DNA from 4 places in the Hahella aquimaris genome. Region 3 is predicted to be linked to each of the others. Evidence: predicted binding sites of a transcription regulator. Region 3 holds the regulator's gene; each other region holds the start of a gene.
What was found. Region 3 encodes FNR, which switches genes on or off when oxygen is low (the NO sensors DNR and NnrR bind a similar motif). Its sites were predicted from a motif close to TTGATNTANATCAA; they were not measured.

Region 1 (4,162 bases), 1.2 Mb from region 3:
CACAGAAACTGCATCGCTTTGGCGGCGCGCTTAGGCGTATCGCGCAGTCCCTCACGGTTAACATCCTCGCCGAGGGATTCAATAATTGCGCTGTACTGCGCGACCAGTTTGTCTAACATGTTGGTTCCTCTACATTACCTATGGATCATTATGATCAACGGATATGACGTCCGCCATCGAGCTTGATTTCCCGCCCGGTCATATACGAGCAGTCCAGGATAAAGGCGATTGCCTGCCAGACCACGTCGGGACCGGGCTCGATCCCAAGGGCGGACTTCCTTAAGGTTTTGGTTCGGTAGTCCGGATCGTCGCCGTCATTGAACATCAATAACGACGGAGCGATAGTGTTTACCTTGATATGCGGCGCGTAACGTTTGGCGAAAGATCGGGTCATGCTTTCCATTCCCCCTTTCGCGGCGGCGTACGCAATATGGTTGTCACTTCCTTTTTCAACCACGTAATCGGAAATATGAATGATATCGGACCATGGGTTACGTCCCTGCTCCAGCAAGTCGTAACAATGCATATTCAGCAGATAAGGCGCCGTCATGTGTATCGCCACCATATCCTGCATCACCGCCCGGTAGTCCGTATCCTCACTCCGGTCGGGAGCCCATGAGGACGCGTTATGTATCAACGCCCTAAGTGGGCCCACTTCCTCCTTTAACCGTCGTATCAGCCGTTCGACGGAGCCTTGTTCCGTAAAATCCACCTGCAGACAAATCGCCCCGCGCTCGCGCAGTTCGGCGATCTCCGGCCGCTCAGAGCGATAGGTCATGGCGACCCGCTCGCCTTTTTCAAGCAACTGCTGCAGACAATGGAGCCCAACCCTTTGGGCCGCTCCGGTTATCAATATTGTTCCTTGGCTAGTCCAATTCACCACACAAACCTGTATCCAATGAATTCATGTCCAGTAGGTTGCGGCGCCGGCCGCACACCCTTTGTGTCATCCTCAAGCGTCGGCGCTCCCAGGCCAGCTTGTCGCTGCGGAATTACTCCGCTATCAGCCAATCAGCGCTGCAGGAGGCTTTTGGATCGCCGCGAAGGGCTTCGCTGAGGCGCTCCCAACCCGCCTGCAGCTGCTCATCGAGCCGCCAGGGCGGATTGACCACAAGCATACCACTTCCGTACATTCCGCGCGCCACCGGCGTTAAGATCAACTCGCTGCGCAGCGTCTTGTTTAAAGGAAGCTGGCGCATCAGCTCCAGCATTTGTTCGTGACGTCTTTCCGCCAGAACGGGATACCAGATGGCGATAACCGCATTCGACCACTTCTTGGTCAGTTTGCTCACATAGGCAGGAATACGTTGGTAGTCTTCCTTTAGCTCATAGCTGGGGTCAATCATCACCAGCCCACGCTTTTCCGGAGGGGGCGAAAACGCCATCACGCCTTCGAAGCCATCTCGTTGATGGATATGGATTTGCTTGTTTCTGCCGAATTGACGCTTTAGCTCTGCGTATTCCTTAGGATGCAGCTCGCACAAAGCCAACCGATCCGTCTCACGCAGGAAGCTAGCGGCGATAGCCGGAGAGCCGGGATAGCGGGTCAATTTTCCAGCATCGGGATTCAACGCTCTCACCGCCGCCAAATAGGCGTCGAATTCCGGCGGACAGTTTCCCTCGGCCTGCATCAACGGCAAGATACCCGCCGTCCACTCTGAGGTTTTTTGCGCTTCTGCAGAAGTCAGGTCATAGTCACCGCGACCGGCATGAGTTTCCAGATAACGCCAGGGCGTGGATTTTTTACACAACGCCTGCAGTAATAATGACAGCACCCAATGCTTGTGCGCATCGGCGAAATTGCCCGCGTGATAGACATGTTGATAGCTCAGCATAAAGGGCGCTGACTCCTTCCCCTGAAAAAGCCGCCTATTTTATGTGGTCCGGCGTTGAATGTCGCCTTTTCAGCATTATATCTGACCTATGGCAATGCCCGCCCGACCTTGGGCTGGATATTCTAACGGCAATGAGACGCAGGGTCTGTGAAGGTTGGTAAAAATCTATGGAATTCAAAGACTATTACAAGATTCTCGGCGTCGCGGAAGCAGCGTCCGCCGATGACATCAAAAAAGCGTACCGCAAGCTCGCCCGTAAGTATCATCCGGATGTCAGCAAAGAAAAGGATGCAGAGGTCAAATTCAAAGAAGTCGGCGAAGCTTATGAGGTGCTGAAAGATCCGGAAAAGCGCGCGGAGTACGATCAGCTCAAGCGCATGGGCGCCTATGGCGAAGATGGCCGTTTTCGCCCGCCGCCGGATTGGGAATCCGCATCCCACTTTAATGGTGGCGGCTTCACCGAAGCGGACGCGCGTCATTTCAGCGACTTTTTCGAGTCGATCTTCGGCCGTGGCGGTTCTGCGCACCGCACCTACAAACAAGGTCATCAACAGAGCTTCCGCATGCGCGGCGAGGACGTGCACGCCAAAATCGCATTATTTCTGGAGGAAGCCTTCCACGGCTGTGAGAAACAAGTGCAGGTGCAAGTGCCGGAAATCGATGAGTATGGGCTGGTAGGTCACCGCAGCAAATCTCTCAACGTAAAAATTCCAGCCGGCATGGGACCAGGTCAACACGTCCGCCTGCGCGGCCAGGGCGCGGCAGGCTTTGGCGGAGCTGAAAACGGCGACTTGTTTCTGGAGGTGGAGCTGGCCCCCCATCCTGTGTATTCCGTCGACGGCAAAGATATTTACCTAACCCTGCCCATATCGCCATGGGAAGCGGCGCTGGGCGCGACCGTAACAGCCCCGACGCTGAACGGCAAGGTCAATGTGAAAGTTCCCAAAGGCGCCAGCAGTGGACAAAAGCTGAGACTGAAAGGCAGAGGGTTGCCTGGCAATCCCGCTGGAGACCAGATTATCGTACTGCAGGTAACCTTGCCCAAGTCTCACAGCGTGGACGCGGAGGCGCTTTATAAGGAGCTTGCGGAAAAAGAAAAATCCTATAATCCGCGCAGCAAGTTGGGGGTGTGAAAGATGACGCGTAAAACTATCGTCAGCACGGTGGAAGTGCTAAGTCAAAGCGATACCTACACTTTGCGCGAATTGTGCGAGCGCGGCGGCGTCAACGCCGAGTTCATCATTGAGCTGGTCAGCTACGGCGTCATCGCGCCGGTGGAGGAACGTCCCGCCCATCAATGGCAGTTCGATACTCTGGCGTTGGCGCGACTAAGCCGGGCGATGCGCTTGCAGCGGGACCTGCAACTCAATCTGCCCGGACTCGCCATGTCATTGGATTTGCTGGATGAAGTCAACGAACTCAGACGCGAAGTCGCACGACTAAACCAACAACTCAACCGCCTGATGTCGGATTAAGGAAGGGGAAAACACAACGAAAAAGGCCAGCGTTCAAGCTGGCCTCTTTACTATTAATCAGGCAGACAAATAGCTTCCTTCTATTTGTCTGCAACGACAGGGCCTGCACATGTCAAGCCCTGTCTCCCGCGGCTAGCCGCCGCACAGGCGCATCCATGAGCCTGAGTATTAACATGCCAATATCATTGCCATGTTAATATTCAGCGCCTTGAGTCAGATGCTGATGGTAGTTTTTGCGCTTCAGCTTTTTCTCAGCCTGGCGCTTCTTGATGGCCTTGGCCGCCTCAGAGCCGATATGCTCTTCGCCACGGGATTTAGCCAGTTCAATCTGCTGTTCACGCGCTGCGAAACGGCGAAGCTGGTCTTCAGAGACCTTGTCGTGACAATGAGGGCAGCTCACGCCTTTCTTGTAATGCTCGCTCTGCATATCTTCCGCGCTGATCGGCATACGACAGGCATGGCATTGGTCATAACTGCCTTTGTTGAGGCTGTGATCCACCGCCACCCGGTTATCGAAGACGAAGCACTCGCCTTCCCAGGTTGACTCTTCCTGCGGCACTTCCTCCAGGTACTTCAGAATACCGCCTTCCAGATGATACACATCCTCAAAGCCCAGCTCTTTCAAATAAGCGGTGGACTTCTCACAGCGGATGCCGCCGGTGCAATACATCGCCACTTTCTTGTGTTTGGCCGGATCAAGATTGCTTTTGACGTAATCCGGGAACTCGCGGAAAGTTTCCGTATTCGGGTTGATCGCATTCTTAAATTTACCGATTTGCACCTCGTAATCGTTACGAGTATCAATCAGCAACACCTCGGGATCGGTAATCAGCGCATTCCAATCCTGCGGTT
Region 2 (4,162 bases), 420 kb from region 3:
TCGGCGTGGTGAGCGGTTATGTGAACACGGCGGAATTCGACGATATGGTGGCCAACAAGAAATTAAACGCCAGTGAGGCGGGAGATGACGTGAAGAACCTGATGAAACTGGTCTCAGATCGCATTGATTTGGCGGTCATTGACAAAAACGTCATGAAATATCTGTTATCCACCGAGGCGAGCCTTAAATCCGCCGCTGGGGCGATTGAGTTTAACCCGACGCTATTGGAAGACAAGAAGCTCTATATCTGCTTCAAAAAAGGCCCTCGTGGGGAAGAGCTCGCCAAGGTGTTCAGCGAGGGCCTGAAAAAGATCGACGTCGATAAAATCATGCAGGGATATTTTTAAGCTTGGTTTTATCTCAGAAATAAGCCTCAGGAGAGATGAGGCGTTTCCTGAGGTCCCGCCGCCAGCTCCATGCCTGGGATACGGCTCCAGTAGCCGTTGCTATGGCTGAGCTGGTAAGGCAGGACCAGATCCTGTTCTTCTTTGAGCGCCAACGCCAAGCTTTCTGCGACCTGCAGGGTATCCGGCGATTCGGGGCTCAGTCTGATTACATTCACGCCGGCATGTTGCAGATCGCGCCATTGATTCAGCAGGTGGTAACACTTGCCGGACTGCGTCTGAATGCCGTTGAGGTTGAATAAGGTTTCGCCTTCCTGGCTCCGTGTCGCAATGCCTTGCGGGTATTTCTTGCAGACGAAACGACAGTCGTCTTTGGGCAATCCCTCTGATCTTGCGGTGAAGCAACGGGCGGAGAGCGCAAGGGGGAGATGACCGTAAGCGAATAACTCGGTTTCAATAGGCGCGGTGAGCCCCCCAACAATTCCTTCCAGCGCGTGGCGGCTGATTTCCACCGGCGGCGCCCAGCGTTTAGCGCCTGCTTGTCGCATGATTTCCAGCGCCGGTGCGTTGTAAAGGTTCAGGTAAGGGCCGGCGATGAAAGGCTTGCCTGCTTCCGACATCAGGTGCGCCGCGGCCATGTCATTGGCTTCCACGCTCAGACGCTCGTTTGCATTGGCCGCCTTGCAGATGGCGCGCAGGGACTTTAGTTCCGACTCGGCTTCTATTAACGCCAGGGTGGAAAGCGCCACCTCTTTTCCCGCATCGAGCAATGTGTCAGCGATGTCCAGCCAATCGTGCAAGTTCATCTCCCTGCGTTTGGAGCAGACGGTTTCTCCCAGATAAACAATATCGACCGGCGCGGCGGCGACTTGGGAATAGAATTGAACGACCATTTCTTTCGGCCAGAAATAAGGCAGGGGACCCAGAGAGATTTTCATAGTACTGCGCCTTCTAGTGATGAGTCGGACATTTGCGATGTGGGATAACGCCCGCTGATTTACTGCCAGGGACGCGAATAAGCGCCCAATGTGGTCTGCGCGCCCTCAGACAGCGCCTGTAACGCCTCCAGCCAATCTTGCTGACAGCGGAACGCCGCAGGCTCGCGTTGGAAGCAGTCCAGGGCCTGACGCCAGGTGGACACGACTTGTGCGACGTAAGAAGGGCTGCGCTGCCGGCCTTCTATCTTCACCGCCTTGACGCCGGTCGCGGCGAGTTCTGGAATGAGGTCGAGAGTATTCAGGCTGGTCGGTTCCTCAAAAACGTGAAAAGCATGGCTGTCGCCGGCGTCGAAGCGTCCTTTGCATAACGTGGGATAACCGGCGTTCTCGTCCGCTTCGAAGCGATCAATAAGGGAGCCGTTAAGGCGGGACTCCAGGCGTCCGTCTTTCTGCTCCCACTTCACGAATTTTGCGGGCGAACAGGCGCCGCTGTTGTTGGGAGATTCGCCGGTCATGTAGGACGACATGTAGCAGCGCCCCTCCGCCATGATGCACAGACTGCCGAAAGCGAAGACTTCCAGATCAACCGGGCTGTGCGACGCCACCTGCCGCACCTGCGGCAAGGACAATACTCTGGGCAGGACCGCTCGTTTGATATTGAAACGACTGTGATAGAAACGCAGCGCTTCATAGTTGGTGGCGGAGCCCTGTACGGAGAGATGCAGGTTAAGCTGGGGATACTGGCGGGCGGCGTAATCCATGATTCCGATATCGGCGGCGATCAGCGCGTCCGCCTGCAATCCGGCGACTTTATCCACCGCGCTGCGCCAACGTTCCCAGCCTTGTGATTGAGCATAGGTGTTGATGGCGACAAAGAGCTTCACGCCGTGGTCGCGCGCGTATGCCAGCGCTTGTTGGGCCTTGGCGTCGTCAAAATTCAGCCCGGCGAAATGGCGGGCGTTCGTATCGTCTTTGAATCCGATGTAAACAGCGTCGGCGCCGTTATCCACGGCGGCGCGAAGAGCGGGAGGACTTCCCGCCGGACAAACCAGCTCCATTGCATACTCCCAGGGGCGGCAAATATAGGTAAGGTAGCAAAAGCGCTGTGCCGGGGATTTGATGGAAATCAATATGCCCCAGGTCCCGAGTCTATTTAATAACGGCGACTAAACGCTGCGACAAGGGAGACTGATGTTCATGTTGAAAAGCCCGCTGCAATTATCCAAAGAGTTCGCTGCCGCGCTGCCGGCGTTGACAGAGGTAGTGCGACGGCCGGGACGCTATCTTCTGCATCCGTTGACGCGCACGCCGTTTCCGCTACAGGCGGCGCTGATACGAAAGCTGTTGCAGGACGGTTTCGGCGAAGCGATCAGAGAAGGAGAGTTCGATTCCCTTATTCATCGCTGGGTCAAAGTAACGGTGGTGGATTTGGAGTTGAGCTGGAGTCTGAGTCTGGGGGCGGATCGCTCCATCAGAGTGGCGCGAACGGAAACGGTGGATACGGAAATCCGAGGCGACTCCGCCGCCTTCGCCATGATTGCAGGACGCAAGATGGACCCGGATACGCTGTTTTTTCAACGGCGGATTGTGATTCTCGGCGATACAGAGCTGGGGCATGAAATGAAAAACTTGCTGGACACCGGCGATCTCAACGACCTGCCTGCGCCCGTACATAAAATGCTGGAGCTGGCTTCCTCTGTCGCTGCGTACTGGGAAGTCTCCAAACGGGATCTGGCGGCGGCGCTGAGCTATAAAATTCCCGTTACGCCGCAAACCTCCTGAGGTCAGAAGATCGACGTCAGAAAAACGCCAGCCAGGCCCCGACGCCGATCATCAGGGTTCCGGCGATGCGGTTCAACAAGCGTACGTTATCGCCTTGCAACAGGAAATGACGCAGTGTGCGGCCGCCGCTGGCATATAACACCAGACAGAAAAATTCCACGATCAACAAGATTGACACCAAGGTCGCCAATTGCGGCGCCATTGGGGCGTCTGTCGAAATAAAGGGCGGCAACAATGACACCATGAACGCCCAGCCCTTGGGGTTGGAAATCGCTGTCACAAAGCCTTGGGTGGCCAGCTCTGTGGGGCTGGCGACGCGGGTGTCCTCCGTCTTCTCTGGAATGGCCATTTTGCCCCGGGACAACCACATTTGTACCCCAAGATAGGCGAGGTAAGCGCCCCCGACGTACTTAAGCACGGCGAACACTTGCGGGTACTGCAGCATCAGGGTGGCGACGCCTATGACAGAGGCGATGGAGACAATGCCGACGCCGATCAACTCGCCCCACATCATCCAGAACGTGCGCTTCAGACCAATGCTCAACCCCATCGTCAACGCCAGCGTCATACACATGCCCGGCGTGGCGGACACAAACAGGCAGGTGGAGAGAAACACCAGAAGTACGGAATAGTCGGTCATACAAATGTCGTCCTGAAGGCGATGATCAAGCGGATGGCGTTAGGGGAATAAATCAGAAAAGCCATTATCAGGCAAGCCGGCGCCGCCCGATAATAGCTTTTTTCAATGGCGCTCCGGCGCTGGCGGGCGCCGGAGACTAAGATGGGAAGCTCAGGCGTGGGACAGTTCGCCGTCTACGTCTTCCTGTTTTTCGACCTGACTGTGGTCTGTGCCCAGGATCATGTACATAGTGGGCACTACGAACAGTGTGAAGATCGTGCCAATGGAGAGTCCGGATGCGATCACCAGACCGATATCGAAACGACTGACGGCGCCGGCGCCGCTGGCGAACAGCAGAGGCAAGACGCCGACCACCATCGCGGCGGTGGTCATCAGGATTGCCCGCAGACGAATGCCTGCGGCCTGTTCGATAGCCTCGCGTTTGCTCAGCCCCTGTTCGACCTGCAGTTGGTTAGCGA
Region 3 (4,162 bases):
CCTTTACACCTGACTTAAGGCGGCTGAAGTCCGCCTTATCCACTCCTCCATCTCCTTGTGAACTTCGTCGGTAGCTCGACCACTGGTCTCAATGGGAGCGCCTACTTTCACCTTAATCAATCCAGGGCGCTTGCTGATACTGCCTGCCGGCCAACAGTCGCCAGCATTATGCGCAACCGGCAGCAAAGGAACGCCTGCGCTGACCGCCAGCAAAGCGCCGCCCTTGTTGTACTTACCAACCTGCCCGGGACGAACCCGCGTTCCCTCAGGATAGATCACAACCCAATAACCTGACGTCAAACGCTCTTTACCTTGCTTCAGCAACTGTTTAAGCGCCGCCGACGGTTTACTTCGGTCAATAGCGATAGGCTTCAATCTTTTCAGAGCCCAACCAAAAAATGGAATTTTCATTAACTCTTGCTTAAGCACAGTGCATTGAGGACGGAATATTACCCCCAACAAATATGTTTCCCAGGCGCTTTGGTGATTGCTGACAACCACACAACTCGTTTTCGGAATATTCTCCAGCCCCTCAATCTCATAACGTATGCCACAAACAACCCGCGCCCACCAAAGAGCGAACACATTAAACCGAGACACGATGTAATAGCGCTTTTCAAAATTGACGTAAGGACCGACCAACATCCCAAACAAAGAAGTGATGATGACGCCCCAAGCATACCCAATGTAAAAAACGAAAGACCGAAATAGCTGAAATGCCTGCACTTTTGCCCGCCTTTTTTCAATGCCCGCAAAGGATATCAACTCCCCGCCCAAAGCTGCAATGAATGTTATCCCTCAACGCCCCAGAAACCCAATGTTTGAGGGCTTTTGCGACTAAAGTACACCCTCTTAAGCGGCCACCCGCTCACCCCTTGACCAATATCAAGACGCCCTATCGGGAGCTGGATACACTGAACATGGAGAGAGGGGGGATCCACTTGCCAACAAGTGTGACAGCAGGCGCGCGCGCTAAAATCGCCGACCATGATAATCAAACGCGCGCAGGTGTTTTCTTACCTGGTTGGAGACCCAATATGCCAGTTGGAAAGGTTGTCGAACAAACAAAACAAAATGGGGGTAACGATAGCTGGGTCTATTTGCTCAACTCCCCCCCCAAGGAATTCTCCAATGAGAACTGGAGCGTCTTGGACGAGGGAATCTATAACGCAGACTATCGCAACAGCTCCCTGGCTCGATATTACGAAGGCGGATTCGCATTGAGCATTCAGGCGCCTTGTTTTAATACACTCGTTAGCGCGGAAAATTACACCCGCCGACTCCCATCCATGAACGCAAATCTGCAGAAGTACATCGACTATGTCGTCAAGGAAGTGAGGCTACTCAAGCAGAGCCTTCCTATCGGTTGTCAGGTTAAGTACCTGCATTGGTTCGGCGATCTGGTGCGCCAGCTTACTCCCGCAGCGCAAACGCAGGTGATGTACTATTTAGGCCGGGAGTTCAAGCTGAACTTCGGCGCCGATGCCCGCCATGTCATTGAGCTGGACGCCCGCCCAGACTCAGAGGAAGCGCTAGCACTGATCAAGGGATTGGGTTTTAACATCATCTGCATCAATGACCCCGGTGAGTATGCACAGTCCTGCCCTATTGAGGAGCTTAAGGATTGGCTGCAAACCATCAGGGCATTCGACTTCAGAGCCGTTTACCTGCGCCTGAAAGTATCTCCAGCCACCTACCCCACACTGTCCCAGCATCTTGAGGAAATTCTGACGGAAAGACCGCAAGGCATTCTTCTTTCCAGCCATAAGCCAGAATTCGCCAGCACGCCAGGTCTGGAAGCAGCGTTAAAAGATTTCAAGCGACGCATTAAGTCCGCATCGTTTATTCCGATCACACAGGACTTTTTCGCTCTACCCTGGACGGGCTTAATAAGCCAAGGAGTCAGCTGTCTACATGGTGTCGGATTGGGCGCATTCTCTTACACGCCCCATTACCAGTTGCGCAACGCCACACAGCTGGATGACTACTACAAAATCCTCGACAAAAGCGAGCTCCCGGCAAGAGCAATTCGTTACACTCAGACACAGCTGTAACAAAAGGTGAAAGCTATGTAAAAACATTGGCGAGTGTAGGTTTTCCCTGTAAATTTCCTGCTGTGGGGATTTGCTTTTAAACAGCTATTGGCTATCCTAGAAGCCTCTTTAAGCAGTTTCACTCATTCAGCCACGAGGCGACCGATGGAAAGCAAGCATATAGCAACCTCCTCTCCTTTTACCTTACACAGGGGCTGCCATGAATGTAACTTGAGCAAGCTTTGCATTCCTATCGCAGTCGGGGCTGAAGACATTGATCGCCTGGAAGAAATCATTCGCCAAGGGAAGATGCTGAATCGCGGCGAATATATCTTTGAGCAACATACGCCATTCCGCTCCTGTTTCGCAGTTCGCAGCGGCGCAATCAAAACATTCACCGTGTCAGAGGAAGGCGAGGAGCAGGTAACTGGCTTCTACCTGCCTGGCGAGATTATCGGCTTGGACAGCGTCAGCATGGAAAAATATTCCTGCTCCGCCGTCGCCCTTGAGCGCACCAGCGTATGTGAAATTCCTCTGGAAAAGTTTGAAGACCTTGCTTCAGACATCCCCAGCCTACAGCACCATTTTTTCTCATTGATGAGCAAAGAGATCCAGGAAAGCAGGCAGCTCACCATGTTATTGAGCAAAAACTCTGCTGAAGAGCGCATTGCCTCGCTTTTACTATCCCTGTCGACTCGCTTTAGTCGTCGTCGCCTGTCCGGCACAAACTTCAGACTCCCTATGCCTCGCAGTGATATAGGCAACTATTTAGGCTTGGCCGTCGAAACTGTAAGCCGGGTTATTACCCGCTTCCAGAACAATGGCATTATTAAGGTCCAGGGAAGGGAAGTTCAGATATTGCAATTGGAAGAGCTGCAGAAAATTCTTCGCCACGATACCAAGTGTCTGGAACACCAGAAGGAATCAGCCCTTAACGCTCGTTAACGGGTCTCTTCCAAGCAGTTTTTAGCTGGCTTCACGCCGCCGCGCTGCTGACACTGCTCAATCAACGCAGGCAGATAGCGGCGCCAGGGAAGCTGCTTGACGCCGAAAGTGTTGCGCAACTTGATACACCCCAACGCCCCATTTGCGGGAAGCGCCACCCCAGGCAACACGTCAGCGCCTTTTTTCTCAATCAGAGCCTGCAACATTTCTTCCTGACCAAACGCCTGCAGCACAATCGCCTTCAACAATTCATAATGGGTGACAGCTTCAGCGCCGGCATAATGGTAAACGCCCCACACAGAGATATTACAGCTCAACTGCTTGATAACAGCGTCTACGACCCTCGCTACATCATCCACCGCAACGGGAGTCAGTTGCATATCGGTGCTGGCGTTCAGGCGCTTACCTGAAGACAGTGCTGAAAGCATGGTCTGCAGCCAGCCTTGAGCGCCCGCCTCCAGTAACCAACCAACCCTCAAGATCAGATGCTTGCTATAGTTTTCCTGAAACCATTGCTCACTCTGCAACTTTGTCCGCCCATACACAGAAAGAGGACGCCCTTTATTGGCGGAAATATAGGGATTCTTTTTGACACCATCAAAAACAAGATGACTGGAGATGTGAATAATCGGCGCCTTCCATAAACCCGCTACCTCTGCCACCGCCTCGCAAGCGGATACGTTAACTTGGTACGCCAGGTCCGGATGCTGCTCCGCCTTGAACAGATCGCTCATCTCCGCGGCATGAACGACGAAATCCGCTGACGGCATCGCCTTCATTCCCCTCACAATCGCATCGTTGGTCATCAGAAACTGCTCATAGGGAACGCCCTCCACCGCCATGCCGCTCTGCTGCAAACGCTGAGCTATAGCCCTGCCTAATGGCGAATCAATTCCCGTCACACAAACAATCACTCATGTACCCCTTAAATGCTTCTCTTAGCCTTTGGCAACCCCCAGAATGCGGGCCGCACGAAGATATTATGTTAACAATATTGGCTGCTTGATGGGATTTTCGCAAACCCGATACACCGGGCTCTATCCGCATCATTTCGCTTAACGCTGCGCTTTAAATTCCTTCCAAACGATTAAGGTATACCCTGGGAACCCGCGAGGTCATGCCCGTAAATAAAGTATAGGAGATTGTTGACGCATATCCTGCAACCTCATCAGCAGAAACAGCCC
Region 4 (4,162 bases), 2.2 Mb from region 3:
CCCTCTCCTCTCATATGCTGATCCCAGCGCGCTTTCGCTTACTAGCAGGCGCATGAGCGAAAACGTTAGGCAGTCAAAAATCAGCTTCCGATTTCATCCAAAGTCAGAAACTCAACGCCTTCAGGCAGTGAGCCTAGTCGTGTTTTGAGGAAATAGGGAGCGACTTCGAAAGCCTCAAGTTCACTGATTTTGAACCAGCGGAAAATCAGGTCGACATCTTCCTCCGCGCCGGGAACATCCTCGTTAAAAGGAATAGCGTCAGGATCGGCCAGGTCGGTGAGATACAGCGTGGCGATTTCGTGGAAACGCGTCTGCTGATATTGGAAGAAATTCTCGACATACCACAGAGGACGAATCACGCGGGCCGTCATGCCCAGCTCTTCCTCCACTTCACGGGCCACGGTGTCGCTGGAGAATTCAAAAAACTCCACGCGACCGCCGGGCAGCGTCCAGAAATCGTCCTGCACCGCTTTGTGCAGCAGCACATGATCTTGATGGATAATCACCGCGGCGCTGCGGAAATTAAAGCGATTGTCGCCAACATCAAACTTCAACATGGTTTACTCCTTGAAAACCGATCTAAATATTTTCTCCAAATCGCCACAGTACACCGCAGGGATCCGTCAGGGTAAAGTCGAGCATGCCCCAGGGCTGCTCCATCACCTCAGAGAGACGAACGTGGTATTTCTCCACTACGCCCGACTCGACCACCTTCTTCCGCCAGGCGTAAATATCCTTGACCAGAACATGCATCATGAAGTTTTCCGCGTGTTCCTTACGGTAAAAGTCCTGCAGTAAAAAGCTGCAATTCCCATGATGGAAATAAGCGACGCCGCCAACATCAGAAGCCTGCGTAAAGCCGATATCCCGATAGAAAGCTTTGGATTGTTCGAAGTCTTTTGCCGGCACGAATGCCTTGATCTCCACAATTTCTTCCATGGCGTTTCCTCCTGGCGTGAGTAAAGGGGGGGATGACGTCACTGGCGTGCGACACTGTGACAAGCCAGGTCAGTTTACACTTTTTCAGTTTAATCATAACCTTATACACAGCCCCTGGACTTTCCGATGTGCTTTTTGGGGCCATGAGATTTCTCTACCACTAATCGCCTAGGGAATCCTCCCTCCCTAAAACATCCGCTGCCGCCACGTTTTATGTTGGCTGTTTGCAGCCGCATTTTGACGCAAATCGCCATGGAGAGGCGGGACGCATCATCGCCCGGTTCTTCATGGCGCCTCTCAACGACAGATAAAAGGACTTATCGGTATGACGATCCCTTCACGCTCATCCCCCACCCTCTCCACGGAACACGGCGATATCTATGTCAATAAAGGCAAGGATGCGGCGCTTCAACTCATCAGAGAAATGGAAAGCTACGCGGACAACCTCACGCCCAGCCAATCCTACGCAGAAACCCTGGGCATATGGGGCCAGTCGGCGCCTGCAGCTGGGATAAGCTGGGCGCCAGCGTGGTCGGCGCTATCGCCACATTCGGTGGCGGCGTGTACGTCGACATAATCCCCTCGCCGTTAGGATCAGGCGAATCCTCCACCTGGGAAATTTCGTCCAACGGAGAGTTTGAGCCCAATGAAAACAGCGCCGTCATCAGTTTTCTGATAGGCCACGCCAACCGGCACATTGATGTAACGCTTTACTACGCCATAGGCAGCGGCAACTGCTGACATATACAGAAGACGATCATTGAAGGCGTGGCGTCAGCCTGACGTAGAAAAAGCGGAACGGCTCGCCGAACGCCGGATCATCCCAAACGTTCGCTTCGCCAATACGTTTATGGATTATTCGGCCATCCGGTTCGTCTTCATTCGACTCGAATCCGGGCCTGGAGCAATACATCTCAAGCCTTTGATCTGAGTCAGATTCCCCGCAAATACCTCTTTTGGTTGCTGGATTCACTCAGTAATAGCGTTAAGAATAAGAACGTTTCTCAATCTCACTTTTATTTAAAGGCGATCGTATGAACACGTTAGAACAGAAGCCTTTCCCTCTGGCGCTGGCGCAAGAGCGCGAAAGAGTGAAAGTTCACCTGTTACGCGGGGGCAAAAACCTGGAAATGCGTTTAACTTCTCTGGGGCTCAATGTGGGCTGCGAGTTAACGGTGCTGCACCGCAAGGGCGCTGACCTGGTGGTCGTGCGCGCCGATACGCGTCTGGCGCTGGGCGCAGGCATGGCGCAGAAAATCATGGTGGTGAACGCGTGCGCCGCAGCCAGCAGTCATTGAGGAGCGTTTCCGAGAATGAACAATGTCAGTCTGAAAGATCTTAAAGTCGGCGATCAAGGCCGTGTCACGGGGTTTGGCGAAGGCGGTAAAAGCTATCGCCGCAAACTGTTATCCATGGGCTTGACCCCTGGCGTCGAATTCAGCGTCACCCGCTACGCCCCGATGGGCGATCCGGTGGAAGTCCTGGTGCGTGGGTTTCGCCTCAGCCTGCGTAAAGACGAAGCAGGCAGTCTTCTTATTGAAAAAATCTAGCGTGCTCTGAAATACACGCAATCAGCCCGATCCCGAGCCGTTTATTGGAGAGAGAAAGTCGATCATGGCCAGTCCGGAGCGCAACACCGAAAAATACGTCATCGCAGTGGTGGGTAACCCCAACTGCGGCAAAACCACCTTATTCAACGCGCTGACCGGCTCCAAGCAGCGGGTGGGCAACTGGCCCGGCGTTACCGTGGAGCGCAAAAGCGGGCGCTTTTCGTTTCAAGGCGTGGACTTTGAACTGATCGACCTTCCCGGCACCTATTCTCTCGACGTCTGTGAAGAAGACGTCTCCCTGGATGAACAAATCGCCAGAGATTTCGTCGCCGAGCGTGAGGCGGATCTCATCATCAATATCGTCGACGCCTCCAACCTGGAGCGCAACCTTTACCTCACCTGCCAGCTACTGGAAATGAAAACGCCCTTGCTGACGGCGTTGAACATGATGGATGTGGCGGAAGAGCGCGGCCATGCGGTGGCTCACGATAAACTCGCCAATCTACTGGACTGCCCCGTCGTTCCCATTGTGGCGGCTTCCGGCGCAGGTCTGCCGCAACTGAAGGCGGCGATTCTGGACGCCGCGCGTCGCAAGCATATCTCCAACGCGGTCATCACTTATCCCTCCCCTGTGGCCAAGGCCCTGGACACCCTGACTCCCATGCTGGGCGCACATGCCGAGGGCAGGTGCGATCCGCGCTGGCTGGCGACGCGAATGCTGGAAGGAGACGCCTCCGCCTTGAAACTGGCTGACGCGACACTGCGCGCAAGCGTGGAGGAACTGCAAGAGAACCTGGTGCAGCAGCTGGAAGATGATATCGACATCTGCCTGGCGGACGCCCGCTACGGTTTCGTCAACCAGGTAGCCGGCGCCAGCGTCAAACGCAACCACGAAGTGCAGCGCAGCATATCCGACAAAATTGACCGCGTGGTCCTGAATCGGGTGCTGGGCATTCCCATATTTCTCCTCGCCATGTATTTGATGTTCATGTTCACCATCAACATCGGCGGCGCGTTTATTGATTTCTTCGATCAATTTACCGGCGCATTATTGGTTGACGGCTTCGGCGCGCTGCTGACCTCACTGGGGGCGTCGCAGTGGCTGCGTCTGTTGCTGGCGGACGGCATGGGCGGCGGCGTACAGGTGGTGGCCACTTTTATTCCGGTAATCGGCTTTCTGTATCTGTTTCTGTCCGCGCTGGAGGATTCCGGCTACATGGCCCGCGCGGCCTTTGTCATGGATCGCGCCATGCGCGCCATCGGTCTTCCCGGCAAGGCTTTCGTGCCGCTGATTGTCGGTTTCGGCTGCAACGTGCCGGCGGTTATGGCCACCCGCACCATGGAGAAACAGCGCGACCGCATCATGACCATCATCATGGCGCCCTTTATGTCCTGCGGCGCGCGCTTGTCCGTGTACGCCTTGTTCGCCGCCGCGTTCTTTCCCATTGGCGGGCAAAACGTGGTTTTCGGGCTCTACATTATTGGCGTCGCCATCGCGGTGCTCACTGGACTGGTAATGAAGACCACCCTGCTGCAGGGTCAGGCCACGCCCTTCATTATGGAGCTGCCGCCGTACCATATTCCCACGTTGAAAGGCGTCGGCATTCGCGCCTGGGAGCGCACCCGGGGCTTCATGTTCCGCGCCGGCAAAGTAATCGTACCGATGGTGCTGG

Region 1: the regulator FNR is predicted to act here: its motif matches at 1,917-1,930, upstream of O5O45_RS23190 (DnaJ C-terminal domain-containing protein).
Region 2: the regulator FNR is predicted to act here: its motif matches at 2,399-2,412, upstream of ubiT (ubiquinone anaerobic biosynthesis accessory factor UbiT).
Region 4: the regulator FNR is predicted to act here: its motif matches at 1,862-1,875, upstream of O5O45_RS08415 (FeoA family protein).

The regions. Positions count from the first base shown of each region.
Region 1 is NZ_CP132203.1:5,242,705-5,246,866, forward strand. It holds gene folE (GTP cyclohydrolase I FolE) at 1-119, opposite strand, end outside; gene folM (dihydromonapterin reductase) at 155-883, opposite strand; gene O5O45_RS23185 (23S rRNA (adenine(2030)-N(6))-methyltransferase RlmJ) at 993-1,835, opposite strand; gene O5O45_RS23190 (DnaJ C-terminal domain-containing protein) at 2,003-2,968, shown strand; gene O5O45_RS23195 (chaperone modulator CbpM) at 2,972-3,310, shown strand; gene trhO (oxygen-dependent tRNA uridine(34) hydroxylase TrhO) at 3,504-4,162, opposite strand, start outside.
Region 2 is NZ_CP132203.1:3,593,157-3,597,318, reverse strand. It holds gene O5O45_RS15940 (substrate-binding periplasmic protein) at 1-347, shown strand, start outside; gene O5O45_RS15935 (U32 family peptidase) at 374-1,282, opposite strand; gene ubiU (ubiquinone anaerobic biosynthesis protein UbiU) at 1,342-2,340, opposite strand; gene ubiT (ubiquinone anaerobic biosynthesis accessory factor UbiT) at 2,480-3,064, shown strand; gene O5O45_RS15920 (LysE family translocator) at 3,081-3,704, opposite strand; gene O5O45_RS15915 (efflux RND transporter permease subunit) at 3,855-4,162, opposite strand, start outside.
Region 3 is NZ_CP132203.1:4,015,099-4,019,260, forward strand. It holds gene O5O45_RS17755 (lysophospholipid acyltransferase family protein) at 4-777, opposite strand; gene O5O45_RS17760 (hypothetical protein) at 1,038-2,054, shown strand; gene fnr (fumarate/nitrate reduction transcriptional regulator Fnr) at 2,199-2,978, shown strand; gene O5O45_RS17770 (SDR family oxidoreductase) at 2,975-3,892, opposite strand; gene alr (alanine racemase) at 4,047-4,162, opposite strand, start outside.
Region 4 is NZ_CP132203.1:1,799,860-1,804,021, reverse strand. It holds gene O5O45_RS08430 (NUDIX hydrolase) at 81-557, opposite strand; gene O5O45_RS08425 (VOC family protein) at 580-939, opposite strand; gene O5O45_RS08420 (hypothetical protein) at 1,423-1,680, shown strand; gene O5O45_RS08415 (FeoA family protein) at 1,974-2,237, shown strand; gene O5O45_RS08410 (FeoA family protein) at 2,253-2,489, shown strand; gene feoB (Fe(2+) transporter permease subunit FeoB) at 2,554-4,162, shown strand, end outside.